Regions from separate parts of the Paenibacillus sp. JNU01 genome, predicted to be linked through region 1. Evidence: predicted binding sites of a transcription regulator. Region 1 holds the regulator's gene; the other holds the start of a gene.
The links. Region 1 encodes Rex, which represses fermentation and respiration genes when NADH is low (regulators of the CRP and FNR family bind a similar motif). Its sites were predicted from a motif close to TTGTGAAATATTTCACAA; they were not measured.

Region 1 (4,422 bases):
ACCAGAAGACAGTGACTTGGGTTGGTTCTTGGACGGGATGCGCAGTGAGAAGGAAGCAGAGCCGATTCAGGATCTGGACGGACATACCTATTATCGGCAGCTTGCTCTTAATGTAAGTGATTGGACCGATATTGGTGCACCACGTGATGAGCGGGAAGGTAACCCCCTCGATGGTGTAAGCTTCGAACAGTTTATGGACCAGGTTCGGGAGAACCTGAAGGATACGCTGGATCATTACGAAGAGCGTGAAGCCCAGACCCAGATGTTCAGCAGTGTAAGGCAAGCCCTGGATGAAGAGAAACATCTCTTGATCGAAGCTGGAACAGGTACCGGTAAATCTCTGGGTTATCTGCTGCCAGCGATATACGAAAGTGTGAAACAAGAACAGAAAGTCATGGTCAGCACGCATACGATCAATTTGCAGGAGCAATTGAGAGAGCGAGATATTCCGATGCTGACCCAAGTGGTTCCGTTTCCGTTTAAGGCTGCTGTCTTCAAAGGACGTGGACATTACCTGTGCCTGCGCAAATTTGAACACAAAATCAATAAACGTGAATTCGCCACTCCCAAAGAGGATTATTTCACAGCCGCTCAGATGATCGTGTGGCTCACACAGACTGAAACTGGAGATGATGAGGAGCTTAACCTTAGCGGACGCGGAGGCGACTTCTGGGAGACGGTACAGAGCGAATCCGAGTCCTGTCTGGGAAGATCCTGCCCATGGTTCCGCAAATGTTTCTATCATCGCGCCAAACATGAGGCCGGGTTGTCTGATATCGTAATAACCAATCACTCCAAATTGTTTACGGATGTCAAAGCAGCACATCAGTTGTTGCCAGCCTATGAGAGTCTTGTGATCGATGAGGCCCATCATCTGGAAGATGTAGCGGGTAAACATCTTGGAATGCATATGAAATATTTCACGTTGGTTCATACCCTGACCCGTCTGTTCAAAGACAGTCGTAATGGACAATTGCCTATGCTTCGTTCGCAGTTATCCGGGCATGAAAATTCGGTGCAATGGGGCTCCATGGTAGATCAGATGTTCCCGCTAGCTGTTGAGGTTAAGGAACTGTGGGATCGTATGAGCGATGCCCTGTTCGGTCTTTTGCCTGAACGAAGTGATGCTTCACCGGGAGAGACAGGGCAATTTTCCCTGCGCCTGAAGGCATCTCAGAAACCTGCGAAATGGCAGGAGTTGCAGGATCTGGAGAACCAGATCTATGTGACTCTGGGCGATTTGGTTCGCAAAGGGGACAAATTGCTGCTTGAGGTGAAAGAGGATCAGGATGATTATCAATCGGATAGTCTGATTACGGACATTACAGGACTGCTGAAAGATCTGACCACATTGAAGGAGAATCTGCGATTCTTCATGCGTATGGATGATGCCAAAACGGTGTACTGGATGGAAGCCAGCGGTCAGTTCCGCAGTAAATCTCTTCAACTGTACGCCGTACCTGTCGATGTCAGTGCACAACTGAAGGATTTGTTCTTTGATAAAAAGAAAAGTGTTGTGCTTACATCGGCTACGCTCTCTGTAGATAAGTCATTCCAGTTCATGATTGAGCAGCTTGGCTTACAGGAAGCCTCTGAGAATAATCGGCTTTTAACGTCGATGCTGCCATCACCTTTTAATTATCGTGATCAGGCACTTCTAGTGATTCCGCGTGATTTCCCAAGTGTGAAAGGCAGTGTGGGTGATGCGCACTTTGTTAATATGCTGGTGCAATCACTCGCAGAGACCGCAATTGCCACGCGTGGACGCATGATGGTTCTGTTTACTTCATACAAGATGCTGCGACAGGTCTATGATCCGCTGAAGGAGGCACTGTCTGGTAACGACATCTCGTTGTTGGGTCAAGGTGTGGATAGTGGAAGCCGCTCCAAGTTGACTCGCAGGTTCCAGGATGCCAAAGCTACGGTACTCTTGGGCACAAGCAGCTTCTGGGAGGGTGTAGATATCCCGGGAGAAGCACTGACCTGTCTCGCTATTGTGCGTCTGCCTTTCCAGCCGCCGAATCATCCGTTGGTTGAAGCCAAGAGTGAATTGCTCCAGGAGCAAAAGAAAAATCCATTCATGAAACTGTCTGTGCCGCAAGCGGTCATTCGTTTCAAGCAAGGATTTGGCCGATTGGTGCGAACAGCGAAGGACAGAGGTATTGTCATTGTTTATGATACACGTGTGATCGAAGCGTACTATGGCAAATTCTTTTTATATTCATTACCTGGTCCCAAAATGGAGCATATGCTCACGGAGCAGATGGTTCCCCGAATTACCGAGTGGTTAGAAAAACCTCTTAATGAACAAGAATAATGGTTAACTTTGTTCGTTATATCATTGCATGACACTATCGTTTGGCGTTAAACTTTATTAGATATTTCCGTATCCGATTAAAGCAGTTGCACGTAAGAACTTATAACCTAAATTACAAAGAGCATTCTGTATAAAATGTCACGTCTATCTTTGAGTTTATACAGAATGCTCATCTTTTCATCTATTATTTTATCGTGGCATTGGTAAGGGGGAGCAAGAATGAAATCGGATAAAATTTCGGAAGCGGTGGTACGACGTCTGCCTGTATACTTGCGCTATTTGAACGAGTTGCATCAGCGTGAGGTGGCTACTGTTTCTTCTCAAGAGCTTGGACAGAGGCTGGATCTGAATCCGGCCCAAATTCGAAAAGACCTGGCTTACTTCGGTGATTTTGGTCGAAAAGGGATCGGGTATGATGTATCCTATTTGATCGAGAAAATTCGTCACATTCTCAAAATTGATCAGCAAATTAATGTAGCTTTGGTAGGTGCTGGTAACCTGGGACAGGCCTTGTCCAACTACAACGCATATCTGAAAGACAACATGAAGATTGTTGCTGTATTCGATGCATATGGACCGAAGATTGGTAGTCAAATCAACAGTTTGACGGTAAAACCAATGAATGAATTAACGGAAGCGGTTAAGACAGATAACATCCGCATCGGAATTATTACAGTTCCGGATACGGAAGCTCAAAATGTAGCCGATCAACTTATTGAGTCGGGAATCGAAGCGATTCTTAATTTTGCACCAACTATTCTAAAAACACCGCCACATATCCGCATTCACCATGCTGACTTTACAACGGATCTGCTTAGTTTGGCCTATTACTTGGAGACTGGAAAGGACGACGAGGAAGATGACAACAAATAGATGGGTAATCCACAACGGCAAATTTGCCGTTAATGAAGGCACGACATGGAACGTGGTTCATGGATACATGGTTGTCGAGAATGACAAGATTGTGCATATTGGTGAGACATTGCCGGATGGAGACGAAAATTGTACCAAAGTGGATGGAAAAGGATTGTTCTTCCTGCCGGGTCTGATCAATACGCATGGTCATGCAGCGATGTCGTTGCTTAGAGGACACGGGGACGATCTTGCGTTACAAGTATGGTTGCAGGAAAAAATGTGGCCGATGGAAGCAAAAATGACTTCTCAAGACGTATATTGGGGAACTTCGCTATCCGTGCTTGAAATGTTGAAAGGCGGAACTACAGCTTTCCTGGACATGTATGATCATATGGATCAGGTTGCCAAAGTTGTGGAACAATCCGGCGTTAGAGCAGCACTTGCACGTGGTGTAATCGGGCTGTGCTCGGAAGAAGAGCAATTGCGGAAGCTGGAGGAGTCGGCAGCGTTTGCACGTGAGTGGAATGGACAGGCAGATGGTCGCATCACAACCGTAATCTCGCCACACGCACCATATACATGCCCTCCTGACTACATAGAGAAGCTTGTACAGGTCGCAAATGATCTTAACCTTCCTCTGCATACACATATGTCGGAAACGCTTCGTGAAGTGGAGCAGAACGTTACAGAATATGGACTGCGTCCTGTGGCACATCTGGAGAAACTGGGCTTTTTCTCCCGTCCATCCCTGGTAGCACATGCGGTGCACCTGAATGATGAAGAGATTGAAATTTTGGCCCGCCATGATGTGGCTGTATCCCATAACCCGGGAAGTAACCTGAAACTCGCTTCCGGTGTTGCGCGGGTACCTGCATTACTGAAAGCAGGAGTTACCGTGTCACTTGGAACCGACGGACCGGCAAGCAACAACAACCTGGATATGTTTGAAGAAATGAGACTGGCTGCATTGATTCACAAAGGTGTGTCTGGTGATCCGACTGCCGTGCCAGCGGGCGAAGCGTTACTACTCGGAACTTCATATGGTGCTAAATCCATCTTCCTGAACAATACCGGTGCGCTTCAGGTAGGCATGAAGGCTGATTTCATCGCCCTGGACATTGAACAGGCACACTTCTACCCACATACAGACCTGATCTCGCATACGATTTATTCAGCCTCTGCCAAAGATGTGGAGCACGTATGGGTAGATGGGAAACAAGTGGTTAAACATGGCGAATGTCTGACGCTGG
Region 2 (4,422 bases), 2.7 Mb from region 1:
AAGTCTCATATATGGTAGGAAACCGGTGCTTGATCATCTCTGGCTGTTCATGCGTAATGTCCAAATACACGAACGTACTGTTGGTGGACTCCATCTCACTAACAATCGCTCGTGCCACGATATCGCGTGGGGCCAGTTCAAGCTGGACATGATAACGATCCATGAAGCGTTCGCCCTTCACATTGCGCAAATATGCTCCTTCACCGCGTACGGCTTCTGACACAAGGAAACGCGGGGCCCCCGGGTAACAAAGAGAGGTGGGGTGGAATTGGATAAATTCCATGTCACGCACGATAGCCCCAGCCCGGTAGGCCATTGCTACACCATCGGCAGTAGCTACATCCGGGTTCGTTGTGTATCGGTATAGTTGCCCTGCCCCGCCAGAGCAAAGAACGGTTGCCTGTGCTTTCACGAACACTTGCGATCCGTCATCCTTTTGAACCAGTGCGCCAATGCATTCCCCTCGCTCTGTAATCAGGTCAACAACAAAATGCTCATCCCATACTTCAATCCCGGGATGCTCATTCACTTCGACAGCAAGTGCACGTACAATCTCATATCCCGTGGCATCCCCGTTGGCATGCAAAATACGGCGGTGGCTATGCGCACCTTCCTGCGTCAATGCCAACTCGCCGTTCTCCAGATCAAACAAAGTACCCAGACGAATCAGTTCCTTCACTCCGTCCGGACCCTCATTCACCAATACCTCTACCGCCTCGGAGCGGCATAAACCCGCTCCTGCAACAAGTGTGTCCTGCAAGTGGTAAGCAGGTGAATCATCCTCAGCAATAACCGCAGCGATTCCTCCCTGCGCATATCTGGTGTTACTTTCAAGTAATGACTTCTTCGTGATCATTAATACACGTTGTTGTTCACTGGCCTTAATAGCAGTAAACAAGCCAGCAATCCCTGAGCCTATAACGAGTACATCCGTCTCTACCATGGGTAGCGCAGACAGATCAAAATCAACTAAATATTGCGGTATCATGTTATTCACCTGTCTTGGAGCAAGAGTAGCGCATCCTATTTTACCAACAACATGCGCTCTAGTGATTCTCTGGCTTTGTCGGCAACAGCCGGTGGCACGTAGATCTGCGGCTTCATCGTTTCCAGGCATTTCACCAGTTTCTTCAAGTTGTTCACCTTCATATTGGGACATACGAGGAACTTGGTAGCAAAGTGGAACTGTTTATCCGGACTGTCCAGACGAAGCTGATATCCTGTGCCATCTTCGGTACCTACGATAAATTCCTTCGCTGATGAATTTTTGCAATACTCCAGAATAGCTGTTGTGCTGCCCACAAAATCACCCATTTCCACAACTTCAGGGCGACACTCTGGATGAACAACAAACTCTGCATTTGGATGCTTAGCTCTCATCTCCACCACATCCTTGACTGTGAGCATATCATGCGTGTTGCAGTAACCTTCCCAGATAATCATTTTTTTGTCTGTATGCTGCTGCACGTAATGTCCCAGGTTTTTATCAGGTACCCAGATAATCTCGTCGGAATCCACCGATTGAATAACCCGAACTGCATTCGCTGAAGTACAACAGATGTCAGTCTCAGCCTTAATCTCAGCCGAGGAATTGATATAAGTAACCACCTTGGCGTTAGGGTGTTGTGCTTTCAATTTGCGTAGTCCATCCACGTTCACCATATCTGCCATCGGGCAGCCCGCACGTTCATCCGGAATAATAACTGTTTTGTTCGGCGCCAGAATTTTAGCGCTTTCACCCATAAAATGAACACCACAGAAAACAATTACATCGGCATCGGTTTGTGCTGCCTTCTGGGCTAACAAAAACGAATCTCCACGGAAGTCAGCAACCTCCTGTACCTCGTCACGTTGATAATAATGGGCAAGAATAATGGCATTCCGTTCCTTCTTCAATTCCATCAGCCGCTCACGCAGCTCGCGGTTCATCTCAGCCTTGCGCTCTAAAGCCAGAGCTTCCACCTGTGATCCTCTCCTTTATCGGGACAGCGTCATACGCTGTTTCGTAGGGCCATCCTAAGTCGTTAATGTCGCTTGAGAAACGAATCACAAGCGGTTTAACAACTAATCTACACAACGTTCACGACTCTGTCAATAAATGAAAAAGGCCCGGTACAGCACCTTAACCACCTGTTTGCTAACTGGTTCGCCATCTAACTCCCGTTTATCTGTATCTATCCCCTTTTAAAATAATGGACAAAAAAAGAGAGCCCAAGGGCTCTCCTGATTTCACCTGCTGGCGTAGCCAGATGTATTATTCATTAAGACGTTGGCTTCGTTCCGCCATCATCCGGGTTATTGTTATTACCTTTTTCCAGATTCGGAGACTCGTTTGGAATATCTCCTGCTGGTGGCTCAGGCGTTTCATCTTTACCTTGAATACGGACACGCACATCACCGATGTTGTCGATGATTGGCTCTCCGCCTTCAGTTGGTGTGCCTTCACCATCATTGTCGTTCTCTGCTTTTGGAGTTAAGGAACCTGTTTCGATCAATTGCTTGATCTGATCCATTTCCAAAGTCTCTACCTCAAGCAAAGTTTGAGCGATCAGATGCATCTCTTTTGAATGTTTAACAAGCAAGTCCTTACATTTCTCATAACATTCATTGATAAAGCGTTGCATTTCCTGATCAATCTCATACGCAATGGAATCCGAGTAATTCTGTTCATGACCGATATCCCGACCAAGGAATACCTGTCCTTGTGAACTTCCGAATTGCATAGGTCCCAATTTCTCACTCATTCCGTATTCCATAACCATGCTGCGAACAATACCTGTCGCTTGCTGGAAGTCACTGTATGCACCAGTACCAATCTCTCCGATGAACAATTCTTCAGCTACACGACCTCCGAGAAGTCCGGTTACTTTATCCAACAGTTCCTGCTTGGTAACCAGCATACGGTCTTCTTTTGGCAACATGATTACATATCCACCCGCACGTCCGCGCGGGATAATGGTCACTTTATGTACCATATCAGCATGTTCCAGGAAGTATCCTACAATGGTATGGCCTGCTTCGTGATAAGCAACGATTCGTTTCTCACGATCACTGATGACACGGCTTTTCTTCTCCGTACCAACGATGACACGGTCAATCGCTTCGTCAACTTCTTTCATGGAAATATCTTTACGATTACGACGTGCTGCTAGCAATGCCGCTTCGTTCAAGAGATTCTCCAAATCTGCACCAGAGAAACCTGTTGTACGTTTCGCGATAATATCCATCTTCACGTCTTTAGTCAGTGGTTTATTACGGGAATGTACTTTCAGGACAGCTTCACGACCTTTTACATCAGGGCGGTCAACCGTAATTTGACGGTCAAAACGTCCTGGACGCAGCAAGGCAGGGTCCAAAATATCTGCACGGTTCGTTGCAGCTACGATGATAATACCTTCGTTAGCTCCGAAACCGTCCATTTCAACGAGCAACTGGTTAAGTGTTTGCTCACGCTCATCGTGACCACCACCAAGACCAGCACCACGCTGACGTCCTACAGCATCAATCTCATCGATAAAGATGATACATGGCGCATTTTTCTTTGCATTTTCAAACAAATCACGTACACGTGATGCACCGACACCGACAAACATTTCCACGAAGTCGGAACCTGAAATACTGAAGAATGGTACACCCGCTTCACCGGCTACCGCACGAGCGAGCAACGTTTTACCTGTACCTGGAGGACCTACGAGCAATACGCCCTTAGGAATCCGTGCACCTACTGCTGCGAATTTACGAGGGTCCTTGAGGAAGTCTACAACCTCAACAAGTTCCTGTTTCTCTTCGTCAGCACCCGCAACATCTTCAAATGTAACCCGCTTCTTCTCTTCGTTATAGAGACGAGCACGGCTTTTACCAAAGTTCATTACTTTACCGCCGCCGCCTTGAGCCTGATTAAACAGGAAGAAGAACAGCAGGAACATAATGATCAAAGGGATAAAGGAAGTCAGCAACGTCAACCAGATGCTGTCACCTTTCATTGGCTCCTGATGATATTGGAAATTGTTAGTTTCACTTGCAGCTACAAGCTCACTAATTGCCTCATCCGTAGGAGGAATATACGTTGAGAAATTTTCTGATTTGGCGCCATCTGGTGCCTTCTTGTATTGACCGGTCACGAGATACGTTTGACCGTTGAATTGAACCGTCAATTCAGAGACATTGTTGGCTTTGATCGCTGCACGCAACTGATCATATCTAGGATTATCGGTGGCTTCGCCGCCATTGCTGACGAACTGGACTATCCCCACCACAACTAAAAAAAGAATCAAATAAAAACCAGAATTCCGGATGAACCGATTCATCCCCTACCTCCTCTCGAGACACTTTAATTATTTTAACATAGCCCGACATGGCTTCTCAACAGAAGCCAAGAACAGCTCAAGGCTTGGGTCGGGCAGGATATTAGCTACTATAGAC

Region 2: a site for Rex is predicted at 2,035-2,052, ahead of nadA (quinolinate synthase NadA). Genes of this name have one in related genera too.

The regions. Positions count from the first base shown of each region.
Region 1 covers NZ_CP169723.1:1,433,459-1,437,880, reverse strand. The annotation lists gene dinG (ATP-dependent DNA helicase DinG) at 1-2,317, shown strand, start outside; gene NLBNIHML_RS05985 (redox-sensing transcriptional repressor Rex) at 2,537-3,190, shown strand; gene NLBNIHML_RS05980 (amidohydrolase) at 3,177-4,422, shown strand, end outside.
Region 2 covers NZ_CP169723.1:4,085,840-4,090,261, reverse strand. The annotation lists gene nadB (L-aspartate oxidase) at 1-988, opposite strand, end outside; gene nadA (quinolinate synthase NadA) at 1,024-1,962, opposite strand; gene ftsH (ATP-dependent zinc metalloprotease FtsH) at 2,262-4,307, opposite strand; gene hpt (hypoxanthine phosphoribosyltransferase) at 4,408-4,422, opposite strand, start outside.